Regions from separate parts of the Burkholderia sp. 22PA0099 genome, predicted to be linked through region 3. Evidence: riboswitches for the same ligand, from Rfam matches in the RefSeq annotation. Region 3 holds a riboswitch; each other region holds the start of a gene.
What was found. Region 3 has a riboswitch for glycine ahead of gcvT (glycine cleavage system aminomethyltransferase GcvT). Riboswitches for the same ligand answer to the same signal wherever they lie in the genome.

Region 1 (5,781 bases), on a different replicon from region 3:
CCGGCGAGGTCAACACCGGCGAATTCGATCCGTTCGCAGCGCTCATTCCGAAGGCAAAGGCGCAAGGCGCATGGGTACACGTGGATGGCGCGTTCGGCTTGTGGGCGCGGGCATCGCAGGCGTTGCGGCACCATACGGACGGTGTGGAACTCGCGGACAGCTGGACCACGGACGGGCACAAGTGGCTGAATACGCCCTACGACTGCGCGATGGCGATCTGCCGCGATCCCGACGCATTGGCGGAAACCTTGAGCAGCGATGCCGTCTACGCCACCGGCTCGCGCCTGGCCCAGAAGAACCTCACGCTCGAATTCTCCCGACGCCCTCGCGGCATCACGATTTGGGCCGCGCTGCGCACGCTCGGCCAGCAAGGCGTGGCCGCGATGGTGGAACGTCATTGCGCCCAGGCGACCAGATTGGCGCACGGGTTGCGCGATGCCGGTTTCGACGTGCTGAATCGCGTTGTCCTCAACCAGGTATTGGTTCGGGGAGAAAACGATGCGCAGACTGCTGCGATCCGGCAGGCCGTTGAAAGCTCGGGTGAAGCCTGGTTCGGGCCGGCGGTGTGGGACGGGCGCCCTGCATTCCGCCTCAGCGTATCGTCGTGGCGCACCGAAGATGCGGATATCGACAGGACCATCGCGCTGCTTCGGAGCGCACGCGACACGGCCTGATCACCGGCAAGTCATGCGGCGCTACCGCCCCTGCTCAATCACCGGGCGTATCGACGAGGCGACAATGCCGACCGCGACACGCCCGAATGACCGCACGCCTCAGTTCGTACCCTGAAGCGCATAAGTTTGCAGATGTGCAAAGGCGGTTCGCAAATACGGTGTCTCGATCCGATGGCGCGCCGCGCGGGCGATCATGTCGCCCACGATCGCGTCGGACTCGATGCGCGGCGCGCGCCGCGCGATGTCGCGCATCATCGACGCGGCCCAGGTCGAATCCGGGTCGAGCAGGAAACCGCGAACGCCGCTCACCGCCTGCTCGCCGAGGCCGAACCCCTCCGCCGCGGCCACGGCAAGCGATTCGTCGAGCAGCGCCTCGATCACGCCCTTGCCATCCGCCGTCCGCAAGATATCGCACAAGCGCCCGCGCATCAGGCAGGTCGCGGCGGCGCCCGAGCACAACATCACCCACTTCTGCCATAGGTCGGCTTCGACCCGCTCCGACGCCACGCGCAAACCCGGCGTGGATGCGATCGCCGCGTGGAAGCGGCGCACCAGATCGCGCTGCAGCGGATGGCGCGCACCGACAATCAGTTTGTCCTGACTGCCGGTGTGCACGACATGGCCGTCCTCTGCGAGCGACGCGGCGATATAGGACACGCCGCCCAGCACCCGTTCCCGCCCGACGCGACGGTCCAGCGTGTCGTACACCGCCATGCCGTTCAGCAATGCGAGCACACCGGTCGTGCCGGCGAGCGCGGGCGCCAGCGAATCCAGCGCGTCGTCGAGGTCGTAAGCCTTGCAGGTCAGCAAGACCAGGTCGTAGCCCGGCTCCACCGCATCCGCGGTCACGGCATTGACCGCCGCACCGAAATCCCCCAGCGCGCTCGACACGCGCAGGCCATCGCGAACCAAGGCGGCCGCGCGGTTCGGGCGCACGAGAAACGTCACGTTCGCGCCCGCCTGGATCAGACGCGAGCCATAGTAGCCGCCCAGCGCGCCAGCACCGAGGATCAGAACCCGAAGCCCTTCATGATGATTGCTCATATCTCCGCCATCGAATCGTTGTCCTGTACGCAGCCGGTATGCCGGACAGCGTGACATGCGGCTTGGCGCTCGCTGCACGGCTTCGAGCGCGATCATCGCCGCGGCTGGAATACTACTATTAAAGTAGTATTCCAGCCAGATATCGGAGACATGCCTAGCCGTCGATGTCTTCAACAACGACATGTGCGGTTCAATCAATCGGCGCCGATCACCGACGCGATAGCGGTGCCGCTCGAATCGTGACGCCGGTAATGCCGGCGCCGATGATGGCGATTCGTGACATGTGATGGTCCAGATCGAATTGAGCATCGCCGACGACAACCGCCGCCGGCGCCGATGCCCCATCTGTCCATTTACCTGAGAGTTTCGCCACCGCCCGGATTGCGCCACGGCGGTGGCTCCCCTTCGGTGGGCGGGCGAGGCGCCACTCTCCAGAGCGTTCTTGCATCACGGTCTTTTTGCTTGAGAGTTTCCGGGGCGGTTGCTCCGTCGGTGCCGCTCGCTCAAGCGGTCTCTCCCGTGATGCACGAATAGAACGATTGCCAATTTACCCTGAACGGCGTGCGCCATAATTCGGCAACGGGAAATCCATTACCGCGTGTCGGTTCCACCCCCAATCTCAAGTATTCCTATTCAAATAGTCGTTCAGTCGTGCCTCTCGACCGCCGGGTCAGTATCCGGCGCGTGACGATACGTTGTCGCGGGCGACGTTGCCGCCGGCCGTATGCGCATTGGCCTGCGCGACGGCCGAGATAATATCGATCGCCTCCTGCACCTGATCGCGGGTGATGTTCAGGTAAGGGATCGCGCGAACGCCGTCCGCACCGGACGGCAGGACATGCAGCCCCTTTTCGTAAAGCCGCTCGACGAATTCACCGGCCGGGAGCGACGATATGCCGAACCTCACGATGTTCGTTTCGACCGTGGACACATCGAGGGAAATGCCGGGTTGGCCCGCGATGCCGTTGGCCAGCATGCGCGCATGTTCGTGATCCTCATGAAGCCGCTCACGGTGATGGCGCAGTGCGTGCAACGCGCCGGCCGCGACGATCCCGGCCTGGCGGAACCCGCCACCGATCTGCTGCTTGAAACGACGCGCGCGCGCGATGAAATCACGAGAGCCAGCCAGCGCCGAACCCACGGGCGCGCCGAGCCCTTTCGAAAAGCACACGCTGACCGAGTCGAAATGGCGTGCGTATTCGCGCTCGGGAATCCCGGTGGCGGCTGTCGCATGCCAGAGCCTCGCGCCATCCAGGTGCAGTGCGAGGCCGCGCTGCCGGCCAAGCTCGCAAACGGCCTGCAGCTGCTCGATCGGCCACACCTTGCCGCCACCGATGTTGTGGGTGTTTTCCACACAGAGCAGCTTGATCGGGGCAGGAATCGTGGTGGGGAAAAATCGATGCGACACGCCGAGCGCATTCGCTACGTCGTCCGGCGTGAAGACGCCGCGCACACCGGGCAGCAGGCGCGGGAGTACCCCGGAGAACGCTGCCGGCGCGCCGCCTTCAAGAATATAGACGTGCGCATTCTGATCGAAGAGAACCGCGTCGCCCGGTTCCGTATGGGTGCGGATCGCGACCTGATTGGTCATCGTGCCGGTCACCATGTACACCGCGTCTTCCTTGCCCAGCAATTCCGCGACTTCTCGCTCAAGTGCCTTGACGGTCGGATCGTCGCCATACACGTCGTCGCCGACCGGCGCGTTGGCGATGGCCTGACGCATGGCCTGAGTCGGCTGGCTGCAGGTGTCACTTCGTAAATCGATCATGCTGTGCTCCCGGATAAGGTGGATGGTGAGCACAGCTTCGGCCACGCACCGGCCGGCGATTTGGACAAACTTGCTGATTTACTGCCGGGCGATACCGGGCGGCACGCCGAAAAAACGACTGAACTCCCGACTCAAGTGCCCTTGATCGCAGTAGCCGACATCGATGGCGACCTGTCGCAACGGTACGCCACGGAGCACGCGATGTTTGGCCAATGCAACACGACGCTGCACCAGATACGCATGAGGCGCGACCCCGACCGACTTCTTGAACTCGCGCAGCAGGTGATAAGCGCTCATACCCGCCACCTGGGCGATGGCATCGAGCGACGGGTTATCCACGAAATGGGCATCGATATAGTCGCGCGCCCGGCGCACTGCCCCGGGCATCGCGCCCCCGGCGGATGGCCGATGCGTCGCCGACGCGTGTCTCAGCACGAGTTGGGCCATCGCGGCGGTAAGCCGGGATGTTCTTTCAAGCTGGCTGGCGTCATCGGATTCGGAGCAAATGTGCGCAGCGCGAAACAACCGCATCGTGTCGGGGTCGTCCATTACGACGTCGGGAAAATGCACGGACCGCTGTGGCGCACCGTCCGCGTCCCGCAACAGTCCGAGCAGGCCCGACGTCGATACATACACCATGCGGTAATCCCAACCGCCTTCGACCGCTGGACGCCCCTCATGAAGCTGCCCCGGATTGATCACGCAGATCGCGCCCTGCGGCATGATCAGCCTTCGGCCACGGCCCTCGAGAAACGCCTGTGCACCGCGTTCGATCACGCCGATCGCAAACTCGTCGTGCGCATGCGGCGGGAACCGATGCGTGCGATAGCTGGCTGTCATCAGTTCGGCGTCGGCAAAGCCAGGCTCGCGCCAAAATTTTGCCTGGTTCGATCGGGATGGATGTGCTGTATCCATGGTCGTGACCCATAGTCGGTGGTGTCCGGGGATCATCCGGCAGGAACAGGTGCCGCGGTGCATTCGCGCCTTGCCCTGTCGAGCAAACCGGACGCATTGATTGTAGCTACATCTAAATAATCGTCAATGCTGCGAATCATGGGCTCATCACGCCCCTAACGGCGGCACGCGGCCCCGTTTTTTGTACAAAACCGCAATTTTGTCCATCTCCTATCACTTGGAAGCCGCGACGATACCTGGACGGCCGCGCTTCGATGCGCGTGCGCCGCTCCACGCAACCGTAACGGACGGCCCCCGACTACGACCTGGCACCGCTTTAAGCAGGCCGTGGCACGGACGGTTTCTGTCCAGCGTCCCTCTCATTCCAAGCGAGACACTTCCATGAATCATGCTGACCTCGAACACCTGACGACCTCGTTCCCATACCGGCGCAAGTATGACAATTTCATCGGTGGACAATGGGTTCCGCCCGTTGCCGGTGAATACTTCACCAATGTATCCCCAATTACCGGCCAGCCGCTTTGCGACGTACCACGCTCTCAGGCAGAAGATGTCGAACTGGCGTTGGACGCAGCGCACGGTGCCAAAGCGGCTTGGGCGGCGATCTCACCCGCCGAACGCGCACTGGTATTGCACCGGATCGCCGACCGGATGCAGGACAATCTCGAACGTCTCGCGGTTGCGGAAACGATCGACAACGGCAAGCCGATCCGTGAAACGCGCGCAGCCGACTTGCCGCTTGCGATTGACCACTTCCGTTATTTCGCCGGATGTGTGCGTGCGCAAGAAGGTACGCTCGCCGAAATCGATCAAGATACCGTTGCATACCATTTTCACGAGCCGCTCGGCGTCGTCGCGCAGATCATTCCTTGGAATTTCCCGCTGCTGATGGCCGTTTGGAAGCTCGCGCCTGCGCTCGCAGCCGGCAATTGCGTGGTACTGAAACCGGCCGAACAGACGCCCGCGTCGATCCTGGTGCTGATCGAGCTGATTGCCGATCTGCTTCCGCCAGGGGTCGTGAACATCATCAACGGCTTTGGCGTGGAGGCAGGCAAGCCGCTTGCGTCGAGTCCGCGCGTGGCGAAAGTGGCATTCACCGGCGAGACCTCGACCGGCCGTCTGATCATGCAATACGCGAGCAAGAATCTGATCCCCGTCACCCTCGAACTGGGCGGAAAAAGCCCGAACATCTTTTTCGACGATGTCGTCAACGCCGATGACAGCTTCTTCGACAAGGCGCTCGAGGGCTTTGCGATGTTTGCCCTGAATCAGGGCGAGGTCTGCACCAGCCCGTCGCGTGTACTGATCCAGGAATCTGCATACGACAAGTTCATGGAACGCGCAGTGAGTCGCGTGGCCGCGATCAAGCAAGGACACCCG
Region 2 (5,781 bases), 1.6 Mb from region 3:
ACAATGGCCGCGATTCGAGCAGGGGTATCGGGTGGACGAGGCGCGCGATGCGTTGCTGCGGTGGCCCTGCTCGATGCGATATCGGATGCGCCGCTACGTTGCGCGCGCTCAGGTCAGCAACGGCGTCAGGTCCGGATCGCCCTTCTCCATCGCCCGACGATACGCGGGCCGCGCGCCGATACGCTGGAGGTAAGCCAGTATGCCGGGGTAAGGCGCGAGATCGACCGGATGAAACAGGCGCATCGTCGTCAGTGAAAACACGTTCATGATGTCCGCCGCCGTGAACGTGTCGCCGGCGAGATAGGCGCTGTGCGCCAGCCGGTCGTCGATCAGGCGCAGCACCTTGTCGAGCCGCCCCCGGGTCGACGTCAACACCGGATGATCGGCCGGCAATCCGCAGCGCTCCACGGTCATCGATCGAAGCATGACCGGCTGCAGGTTGCCGTTGGCAAAATGAAACCAGTAGAGATAGGACGCGAACGCCGGATGCGACGAATCGAACTGCAGCCGCCCATGCCCGTATCGCGCGAGGATGAATTCGACGATCGCGGCCGATTCGGCCAGGCACGCGCCGTCGACCTCGACCAGCGGCGCGGCGCCGAGAGGATGCAGCGCTTTCAATTCAGGCGGCGACAGGCGTGTGACGGCATCCCGTTGATACTTCTCCAGTTCGAAGGGAAGGTCCAGCTCCTCGCAGAGCCAGATGATCCGTTCGGATTGCGAATGACCCAGATGATGAATTTTCAGCATGGCATGTGTTCCTCGGTATGAAATGTAGCGAGCGAGACGGCGATGAGCGATGCGGTGGCTAGACACCGTCCGGCGCGCCGAGATGGCGGGCGAACGACGCCGAGCGCCCACGGCGTTGTCCGCGAACGTCGGTGGGCAGATAGCCGAACCGCTCACGGAAGCGAGCCGAGAAGCGGGATGCGGAGGCATAACCGGTGGCCAGGGCGATCTCCAGTACAGGCACATCGGTGTTCTGAAGCAACGCCAGCGCATGCGACATGCGGACATCCTGCTGAAGCCGGCGAAACGATGTGTCCTCCGCCGCCAGCTTTCTTCGCAGTGTCGGCACGCTGGTTGCGATTTCGTCGGCGACGCGTTCCATCGACCACGCCGTCGACAGATCCGCGGCAAGCAGCGTGCGAACCTGCTCGCCGAACGACGCCGGCGCCGACGCCAGGGACGAAAAATGAAAACCGCGTTCGGCGAGCCACAGCAGCACTTCCCGCAAACGGCTCGCCGCGATCGCCGGCGGCAGGCCTTCGGCCGGTTGCAAGCCATTGAAGGCGCGATAGAACGATGCGCGAAACGCGTCGCCCAAGCCGGCATGCACGGCCACGCGCGGGCTCGGCCGGCGCCTGACCGGCTCGGGCATCGCGAGCAGCGCCGCACTCCAGTTGATCCAGAGCGCACGGTAGAGGCCGCTTCGGCCGGGCGTGTTGGAGATGTCGACGCGTTCACCGGCCTGCAGCGTGAACGCCGCCCCGGGGTTCGCGACGCCCTCGCCGCCACGCCAGCGAATCCGCTTGGTGCCCTCCTCGACGAGAATCAGCGTTGCCTGACCGACCACGATCCGACGCGAGGTCAGATCGGAGCGTTGCACGATATGCCCCGCCGCGCCCACCTCGGGCCTGGACAGTACGCTGCGTGAACCCGCTCCGAACCGGATTGCCTCGGCGAGGCGGTCGGCGGCCTCGCTCTCTGCCGACAGGTCGGCATTCATGGGACATCCGACAGCGAGCGCGTCGGCCACGGCACGGGCGATTCGAGCGTGGCAACGATCGGCTGCGGGCAGCGTGATGCGCGAGCGCAACGCGGCGCGGTGTCGAACGGTGAAGCGATCATGGCGGGTATCGTTGATGTCCAGGGAACGTGAGCCATTCTGTCATCAAATATCGGCATGATCGCGACGGTTTCGCTCAATCTCTGTGCGAATTCGCTCATCTCGTCGCAGCGAGGTTCGGACCGCATCCGGGCAGTCGGTCAATGCCGCGAATTCAACCCTCGCCGATCACCGACGTCACGGCTTCCGCCGTTGCCGCCGACAAGGTCCAGCCGAGATGCCCATGCCCGGTGTTGTAGAAGACGCCCGGGCGCTTGCCACGCCCCACTCGCGGCAGCATGCTCGGCAACATCGGCCGCAAGCCCGCCCACGGCACCACGCGAGACGTCGAGACGGCGGGAAAGTAGCGGCGCACCCAATCGACCAAAGGCTCGATCCGATCCGCGCGAATGTCCCGGTTCGCGCCATTGAATTCCGCCGTGCCGGCAACCCGGAAACGATCCGCGCCCAGACGGCTGGTCACGATCTTCGCGCGATCGTCGAGCAGGCTGACCCAGGGCGCGCCGTCGCGGCTCGGTGCATCGTCCAGTTGCACGGTGATCGAATACCCTTTGACCGGATAGACGTTCACGTGGTCGCCCACCATCGCGGCGAACTGCTTACTGCCGACCCCGGCGCAGATGACGACACGATCGAAAACCTCCTGTTGCCGCCCGGAGGCGATCGAGATCCGGCCGCCCTCGATCGACTCGATGCCGCCGACCGCCGTGTCGTAATGAAATTGCACGCCGCGACGCTCGCAGGCCGACGACAGCCCCCGGGTAAATTTGTGAATGTCGCCGGTTGAATCGGACTCCGTAAAGAATCCGCCGTGGAAACTGCCCTGAAGCGCCGGCTCGATCGCGCGCATCTCCTCCGGCGTCACCGCTCGACGGTCCAGCCCGCCTGCACGCAGCAAGGTGTTCACGCGCGTGGCCGCGTCGTGCTCCTTGCGCGTTGCATAGAAGTGCAAAATACCGCGCCGCTCGTGATCGAACTCGATGCCCTCGCGCTCCGCAATCTCGAACAGATGGGCACGGGCGGCGATCGCCAGCCGCACGGTCTCGATCGTGTTCGCTTCGTAGCGCGGGATCTTCCCGAGGAATTCGGCGATCCAGCCGTACTTGTGCGCACTGGGGCGCGGGTTCAGGAGCAGCGGCGCGTCGCGCGTGAACATCCACCGCAACCCCTTCAGTACCGTGGCCCGGCTGTTCCAGACTTCCGCATTGCTGGCCGAGAGCTGGCCGCCGTTGGCGAAGGAGGTTTCCATCGCGGCATAGCGGTGCCGTTCGAAGACGGTGACGCTGTGGCCGCGTTGCGAGAGCGCATAGGCGGTCGTGACGCCGGTAATGCCGGCGCCAATGATGGCGATTCGTGACATGTGATGGTCCAGACAGTGTTGAGCATTGCCGGCGATCCGTGCCGCCGGCGCATTTGCCCCATCTGTCCGTTTACCTGAGAGTTTCGCCACATCCCGCATGACATCGCGGCGCGGCTCCCCTTCGGTGGGCGCGCAAGGCGCCGCTCTCCAGAGTGTTCCCGCATCACGGTCCTTTTGCCTGAGAGTTTCCGGGGCGGTTGCTCCGTCGGCGCCGCTTGACTTGAGCAAGCGGTCTCTCCCGTGATGCACGTGTAGAACGACCGCAAACTTACCATACGCAATGCGGAACGGCCAACGAAAACGCGATATCCCTTACCGCGCGCTCGTCCTCGACACCGATCTGCCGATACACGGCGTCGAAGCCTCCACGGCGACCCCGCGACGCGTGCCCCGGTATGGATTTTCGCGCCCCCGCCAGGGCATCGACCGCCTCTTTCGCCCGCCATTCAGCCGGTACGGAATTGACTCGACCACCGGTGCCCGCATCGCCGTCGCGCCGGCGTTTTCCGGTTTTAGTACTAGTCCTATGCGGTTCGAAACCGGTCAGATATCACCGATGGTCAGCACTTTGTAAAGTGAACTCATCGGTTAAAACCTACTGGAGCGAACCATGAAAACCTCACTGATCCAACGCGCAGTCACCACCACCTTCCTCGTCGGCGCCATGTTTGGCGGCGTGAACGCAGCCCATGCCGCTTCGACCAGCGACTACTTCGTGGCGAAGGGCTCGGCCACCGTCGACGATTCCGCCACGGCCAAGGGCGCGAACGCAGTGGCAGCCGGCGCGTCGGCCGCCGCGAATGGCGCCGACTCGACCGCCCTCGGCCACGGCGCCATCGCCGCATCGGCAGGCGCCAGCGCGATCGGCGCGGGTGCCAGCGCCTCGGGCGCCGGGGCTGTCGCACTGGGCAACAACGCGGTAGCGGCATCGGGCAGCGCCGGCAACATCGCCATCGGCCAGGGCTCGCTGTCGAACGGTGGCGGCGGAGCGATCGCGCTGGGCCTCAATGCCAACAGCGGCAGCTACGATTCGGTGGCGGTCGGCACCAATGCGAAGACGCTCGGACATAGCTCGGTATCGATTGGGGAAGACGCCCTGAGCGCCTCGTCCGATTCGGTGACGCTCGGTCACGCGGCCAGCACCGCCGGCAGCAGCTCGGTCGCCATTGGCGTGAAGGCAGCGGCCAACAGCTATAACTCCGTCGCGATCGGCAACGGCGCGCAGACCAACAGCTACAACTCGGTCGCACTCGGCAACAGCGCGCTGACCACCGGTTCGAGCTCGGTCGCCATTGGCGTGAAAGCAGCGGCCAACAGCTACGACTCCGTTGCGCTCGGGGCGGCCGCCACCGCGAATTCGTCGCTGGCGGCGGCGATCGGCTACGGCGCAGCCGCGAATTCGCAAGCCGCCGTGGCCGTCGGCTACAAGGCGACCGCCAACAAGGTCGCGGACATCGCGATCGGCGATCAGGCGCTGGCCGACTCCACCGGTCTGGGCAATCCCGCGTCGGCACTCGGTTATCAAGCGCACGCAATCGGCTCGGGCACCGCGATCGGTGCACTCGCAAACGCCGCCACGGTCCAATCGACCGCGTTGGGCGCGAACAGCACGGTATCGGAACTCAACGGCACCGCGATCGGCTTCGGCGCGCAAGTGCAAGCCGGCGCCACCAACGCCGTCGCACTCGGCCAGGGCAGCGTCGCCAATCGCGCCAACACCGTCTCGGTGGGCGCGGCGGGCGCCGAACGCCAGATCACCAACGTCGCGGCCGGCACCGCCGACACCGACGCGGTGAACGTCGCGCAACTGAAGCAGGCCGGCCTGGTGGGCAGCGACGGCTCGACGCTCGACGCGCTCGTGTACGACGCCGGCTCGAACCGCGGCATGGTCACGCTCGGCGGGATCGGCGCGGCGCAGACGGTGGCGCTCACGAACGTCGCGGCAGGCCGCATCGCGGCGAACAGCACCGACGCCGTGAACGGCGGCCAACTGTTCGAGCTGACCTCGCGGGTCGATGCCCTGGCGAGCACGGGCTATGCCGGCAATACCGGCAATACCGGCCGGGATGCGGGTAACGGCGGCCCCGTCGACGGTGCCGGCCAGCGCGTGACCAACGTCGCGGCCGGTGTGGCGGACACGGACGCGGCGAACGTCGGCCAGTTGAACTCGGCTGTCGACAACGGCGTGCAGCGCGCCAACGCCTACACGAACCAGCAGGTCGGCCAGCTGCGTTCGGATGTGGACGGCTACCGCAAGGATGCGGCCGCCGGCTCCGCCTCGGCGATGGCGATGGCGAATTTGCCGCAGGCGGTGCTGCCGGGCGAACGCGTGGTGTCGATCGCGGGCGGCACGTACGGCGGCCAGTCGGCGATGGCGCTCGGCCTGTCGACCGCCACGCAAAAGTGGATGGTCAAGGGTTCGCTGACCACCAACACGCGCGGCTCGGTGGGCGCGGGTGCCGGTGTGGGCTACCGCTGGTAAGGCTTCCTGACGCGTTCTGACAACAACAACGAACAGAGAGAGCAGGACCGGCCCCGTGGTTCGTTCCGGAAGTCGTGGCGGGGTCGTTTG
Region 3 (5,781 bases):
TCGCGCACGCCGACGTCGAATGCGTGGTGATCGCCACGCCGAACGACACCCACTTCGATCTGGCCCGCCGCACGCTGGAAGCGGGCAAGCACGTGGTGGTCGACAAGCCGGTCACGCTGAGTTCGGCCGAGGCGCGCACGCTGGCGCGGCTCGCGGCGGACCGCGGGCTGGTGTTCGCGCCGTTCCACAACCGCCGCTGGGACGGCGATTTCCTCACCGTTCGCCAGCTCGTCGCGAGCGGCGAACTGGGCCGCATCACCTGGTTCGAATCGCACTTCGACCGCTTCCGCCCGCAGATCCGCCAGCGCTGGCGCGAGGACGCGACGCGCGGCGGCGGCCTGCTGTTCGATCTCGGCCCGCACCTGATCGACCAGGCGCTGGCGCTGTTCGGCGCGCCGGACACGGTCAGCGCGACGGTGCGCGCGCGCCGCGACGGCTCGGAGGCCGCCGACCTGATCCACCTGGTGCTCGGCTATCCGGACAAGGAAGTGGCGCTGCACGCGAGCGCGCTCGCGGCGATCGAGCCGGCGCGCTTCACCGTGCTCGGCACGCGCGGCGGCTATCAGAAGTTCGGGCTGGACACGCAGGAAGATCAACTCAAGGCGGGCCTGACGCCCGACGACGTCGAATTCGGCGGCGGCAACCACCCCGGCGTGCTGCATCTGCTCGACGGCGACGTCGAGACGGAACGCCCGGTGCCCACGCTCGACGGTCAGTACGCCGAGTTCTACCGCGCGCTGGCTGCCTCGATCCACGATCGCGCGCCGTTCCCGGTGACGGCCCAGGATGCCGTCGACGTGATGGCGATCATCGAGCTGGCCGATCGCAGCGAGCGCGAAGGCCGCCGCCTGCCGTTCGTGCGCGAAACGTTTTGACACCGGCGTACGCGCTCGCCGGTACAAACCGTTACAAAAGTCTCGGGAACCCGAACTGACTTAGGAATAGTCTCAATCGTGCTTAAAACGGCCGGCCCCGAGAGGGCCGGCTTCGTTTTCGGCACGCCGCACCCGCATTCGCGCCTCACCGATCCGCCACAAGGAGAACGATTCATGCAACGGTTGATCCGTACGGCCCTCGGCGCCGCCCTCGTCGCCTCGCTGGCCGCGTGCGTGGTCACGCCGCCGCCGAAGCGATGGACGCCGCGTCCGCGCCCCGTTCAACCGGCCCCCGTCCAGCCGACGCTGCCGCCCCCGCCGCAACCGGCGCCGCCGCCGGTGGGCGTCGAGCGCATGAACGACATCCTGGCCCGGATCGACAGCCTCGGCGGGCGCATCGATTCGCGCGTGACGGGTGGCGCCTATCCGCCCCCGCAAGGCCGCGCGCTGCATCGCCGGCTCGACGTGATCCGCCAGGAAGCGAACGACATGAGCGCCCAGCACGGCGGCGGCCTGACCGCCGACGAACAGCGCGTGCTGAACCAGGAACTCGATACGGCCGCGCGCGCGATCGGCGTGTAAGCGGTGGGTGTGGGCGGGTGAGCGCGACGTGCGCCGCCGGCTCCGCGCCGTTCTTTCTCCGTCTTCGTTTCATCTCGCAAGCCGCCGTGACGCGGCATCGCGTGGCGCGCCGTCGGCTCCGCGCCCGGCTTTTCCCTCTCCGTTCATCTCGCAAGCCGCCATGGCGCGGCCTCGCGCGGCGCGCCGTCGGCTCCGCGCCCGGCTTTCTCCCTCTCCGTTCATCTCGCAAGCCGCCATGGCGCGGCACCGCGCGGCGCGCCGTCGGCTCCGCGCCCGGCTTTCTCCCTCTCCGTTTCATCCCGCAAGCCGCCATGGCGCGGCCTCGCGCGGCGCTCCCGGAGCCCGCTCCGCGCGACTTGTTCACCGCTCGCCCACCGGTTATCCCAAGGCTTGTCCACCGCGAACGGGCAGTTGCCCACCGCTTATCCCACGGTTTTCCGGCCCCCTTTCCACAGCTTTTTCAGCGCTTTTCCACCCGGTTATCCACCGCCTTATCCCACACTTCGCCCCTGCTTACCCACCCGTTATCCACCGCCTGCCCACCGCTTATCCCCAGCAAATCCCGCGCTTGCCCACGTAGTCATCCACACGATTTTCCACAGCCGAACAGCCGGTTACCCCCTGCCGTTCCACACCTTGTCCACCGGCTTATCCCCAGCCTCGCCACGCAGGCGTGCGACATCCGCCTGCCGCCAGGCGACATGAATTTGCGCAAATTGACAAGCCGTTGGGCCTCGCGTACATTCGCCGGCACGCGTCGGGAGAGCGCGCAGCAGCCGGTACATCGGCTCGCCGCGCCGCCGAAGGGGCACACCCGCAAACTCTCAGGCAAAAGGACCGACCGCGTCGAAACACCGTGCGCGCCGCCAATGCGGCGCGTCGCGCGTTTCGAACTCTGGAGAGCGGCAGTAGCCCGTGCGAACGCACCGGCAAGCTGCCCACCGAAGGGGCGCGCGCAGGCCGGTCACGGCCGCGCAATCTCTCAGGTACCAAGGACAGAGGGGCTTGGCAAGGATTCACTGGCGTCGTGTCGCCCGTGCATCCCGCGAATTGCCAGATCGTTGTCACGCTCGCGCACCCGCGCGGACGGAACCCCGAGGCCCCGATGACCGCACTCAAACACACCCCGCTTCACGCCGCGCATACGGCGCTCAATGCCCGCATGGTCGATTTCGGCGGCTGGGACATGCCCGTGAACTACGGCTCCCAGCTCGACGAGCACCGTGCCGTGCGCACCGATGCGGGCATGTTCGACGTGTCGCACATGTGCGTCGTCGATTTCCGCGGCGAGCGCGTGCGCGCGTTCTTCGAGCACGCCATCGCCAACCACGTCGGCAAGCTGCAAACCCCGGGCAAGGCGCTCTATTCGTGCCTGCTGAACCCGGAAGGCGGCGTGATCGACGACCTGATCGTCTATTACTTCACCGAAAACTTCTTCCGCGTGGTGGTCAACGCCGGCACCGCCGAGAAAGATCTCGCCTGGTTCGCGCGCCTGAACGCCGACGGCGGCTTCGGCCTCGAGATCACGCCGCGCCGCGAGCTGGCGATCGTCGCCGTGCAAGGCCCGAACGCGCGCGCCAAGGCCTGGGACACGATTCCCGCCGCCCGCGCCGCCACCAGCGAACTGAAGCCGTTCAACGCCGCGCAGGTCGCCGGCACGCCGTTCGGCGACCTCACCGTTGCCCGCACCGGCTACACGGGCGAGGACGGCTTCGAGATCATCGTGCCGGCCAGCCACGTCGAAGCGCTGTGGAATGCGCTGGTCGCCCAGGGCGTGCGCCCGGCCGGGCTCGGCGCGCGCGACACGCTGCGCCTCGAAGCCGGCATGAACCTCTACGGCCAGGACATGGACGACACCGTCTCGCCGCTCGACGCGGGCCTGGCCTGGACGGTCGACCTCGCCGCCCCGCGCGATTTCGTCGGCCGCGCCGCGCTCGAAGCCAACGGCCAGCGCGCCGCCTTCGTCGGCCTGATCCTGCTGAAGGAAAACGGCAAGGCCGGCGGCGTGCTGCGCGCCCACCAGAAGGTCGTCACCGCGCACGGCGAAGGCGAGATCACGAGCGGCACCTTCTCGCCCACCATGCAGGAATCGATCGCGTTCGCGCGCGTGCCGGCCGGCGTATCGGCGGGCGATGCGGTGCAGGTGCAAATCCGGGACAAAAACCTTCCCGCGCGCGTGGTAAAACTCCCGTTCGTGCGCAACGGCAAGGTGCTGGCCGTCTGACGGCCCCCTCCCGCGCGCACGGCGAACTTCAACGCACAAAACCCAATCAGGAGCATCCGATGAGCAACGTCCCGGCCGATCTGAAATACACCGACGAACACGAATGGATCCGCACCGAAGCTGACGGCACGCTGACGGTCGGCATCACCGATCACGCGCAGAGCACGCTCGGCGACATCGTCTTCCTCGAACTCCCGGAAGTCGGCAAGCAGTTCAAGGAAGGCGAAGCAGTCGGCGTCGTCGAATCGGTCAAGGCCGCTTCCGACATCTACTCGCCGGTATCGGGCGAGATCCTCGCCGTCAACGCCGACGCGATCGACACGCCGGAATCGGTCAACGAAGACGCCTACGAAGCCTGGCTCTTCAAGATCAAGCTCGCCCCCGGCGCCAGCACCGACAAGCTGATCGACGCAGCCGCGTACACCAAGCTGATCGACTAAGCGTTTTACGACCCGCGCGGCGCGCCCGGCTCCGGTGCGCGCCGCCACCCCGCAGGACATGCCATGAAGCTCGACCATCCGGATCACCTGATGAACCGCACGCCCCTCTCGCTCGCCGCGCTCGAAACGCACGACGCGTTCGCCGAACGCCATATCGGCCCCGACGCCGCCAGCCAGCAGGCGATGCTCGACACGCTCGGCTTCGCGTCGCGCGCGGCGCTGATGGATGCGGTGATTCCCGCCGCGATCCGCCGCGACGAAACGCTGCCGCTCGGCCCGTTCACGCAGCCGAAAAGCGAAGCGGAAGCGCTCGCCGCGCTGCGCGAGCTGGCGAATCAGAACCAGGTGTTCCGGACCTTCATCGGCCAGGGCTATTACAACGCGCATACGCCGGCCGTGATCCTGCGTAACGTGCTCGAAAATCCGGCCTGGTACACGGCCTACACGCCGTACCAGCCCGAAATCTCGCAAGGCCGCCTCGAAGCGCTGCTGAACTTCCAGCAAATGGTGACCGACCTCACCGGCCTCGCCATCTCGAACGCCTCGCTGCTCGACGAGGCCACCGCCGCCGCCGAGGCGATGACGCTGCTGCAACGCAACGGCAAGCCGAAGTCGAACCGCTTCTTCGTGGCCGACGACGTGCTGCCGCAAACGCTCGAAGTGATTCGCACGCGCGCCGTGCCGGTCGGCATCGAAATCGTCACCGGCCCGGCCGCGCAAGCCGCCGAGGCCAACGCGTTCGGCGTGCTGCTGCAATACCCGGGCGTGGACGGCGACGTGCGCGACTACCGCGCGCTGACCGAAGCCGTGCACGCGGCCGGCGGCCACGTGGTGGTGGCGGCCGACCTGCTCGCGCTGACGGTGCTGACGCCGCCGGGCGAATGGGGCGCGGATGTCGCGATCGGCAACACCCAGCGCTTCGGCGTGCCGGTCGGCTTCGGCGGCCCGCACGCCGCGTACCTCGCGGTGCGCGACGAATTCAAGCGGCAGATGCCGGGCCGGCTGGTCGGCGTGACCGTCGATGCGCAAGGCAAGCCGGCGATGCGCCTCGCGCTGCAAACGCGCGAGCAGCACATCCGCCGCGAGAAGGCCACCTCCAACGTGTGTACGGCGCAGGCGTTGCTCGCCATCATGGCCAGCTCGTACGCCGTCTATCACGGCCCGCGCGGCCTCAAGACCATCGCGCTGCGCGTGAACCGCATCGCCGGCCTGCTGGCCGCGGGCCTCGGGCAGCTCGGCTTCGCGCTCGTCAACGACACGTTCTTCGACACGCTGACCATCGAAGCCGGCGCGCAGGCCACGGCGCTGCACGACGCGGCGCGCGGCAAGCGCATCAACCTGCGCCGCGCCGGCGAAACGCGCGTCGGCGTGTCGATCGACGAAACCACCACGCGCGCCGACCTGGCCGACCTGCTGGCCGTGTTCGCCACGGTGGCGGGGGCCGCCGCGCCGTCGGTCGAGGAACTCGACGCCGCGCTGCCGGGCGCGCCGGTGCTGCCGGCCGACCTCGAACGCACCAGCGCCTACCTGACGCACCCGGTGTTCAACCGCCATCATTCGGAAACGGAAATGCTGCGCTACCTGCGCAGCCTGTCGGACAAGGATCTCGCGCTAGACCGCTCGATGATCCCGCTCGGCTCGTGCACGATGAAGCTGAACG

Region 1: it holds a riboswitch for glycine, as region 3 does, so the genes downstream of both, AB4851_RS10185 (ketopantoate reductase family protein) here and gcvT (glycine cleavage system aminomethyltransferase GcvT) in region 3, are expected to answer to the same signal.
Region 2: it holds a riboswitch for glycine, as region 3 does, so the genes downstream of both, AB4851_RS23145 (D-amino acid dehydrogenase) here and gcvT (glycine cleavage system aminomethyltransferase GcvT) in region 3, are expected to answer to the same signal.

The regions. Positions count from the first base shown of each region.
Region 1 is NZ_CP163164.1:2,272,588-2,278,368, reverse strand. Features, by position in the region: gene AB4851_RS10190 (pyridoxal phosphate-dependent decarboxylase family protein) at 1-674, shown strand, start outside; gene AB4851_RS10185 (ketopantoate reductase family protein) at 774-2,027, opposite strand; glycine riboswitch at 2,063-2,154, opposite strand; glycine riboswitch at 2,159-2,248, opposite strand; gene AB4851_RS10180 (threonine aldolase family protein) at 2,389-3,486, opposite strand; gene AB4851_RS10175 (AraC family ligand binding domain-containing protein) at 3,565-4,401, opposite strand; gene adh (aldehyde dehydrogenase) at 4,783-5,781, shown strand, end outside.
Region 2 is NZ_CP163165.1:1,695,190-1,700,970, reverse strand. Features, by position in the region: gene AB4851_RS23160 (glutathione S-transferase family protein) at 109-861, opposite strand; gene AB4851_RS23155 (helix-turn-helix transcriptional regulator) at 809-1,729, opposite strand; gene AB4851_RS23150 (hypothetical protein) at 1,726-1,950, opposite strand; gene AB4851_RS23145 (D-amino acid dehydrogenase) at 2,004-3,209, opposite strand; glycine riboswitch at 3,366-3,460, opposite strand; gene AB4851_RS23140 (YadA family autotransporter adhesin) at 3,820-5,691, shown strand.
Region 3 is NZ_CP163165.1:130,341-136,121, forward strand. Features, by position in the region: gene AB4851_RS15820 (oxidoreductase) at 1-875, shown strand, start outside; gene AB4851_RS15825 (hypothetical protein) at 1,050-1,457, shown strand; glycine riboswitch at 2,206-2,308, shown strand; glycine riboswitch at 2,343-2,466, shown strand; gene gcvT (glycine cleavage system aminomethyltransferase GcvT) at 2,563-3,681, shown strand; gene gcvH (glycine cleavage system protein GcvH) at 3,741-4,121, shown strand; gene gcvP (aminomethyl-transferring glycine dehydrogenase) at 4,185-5,781, shown strand, end outside.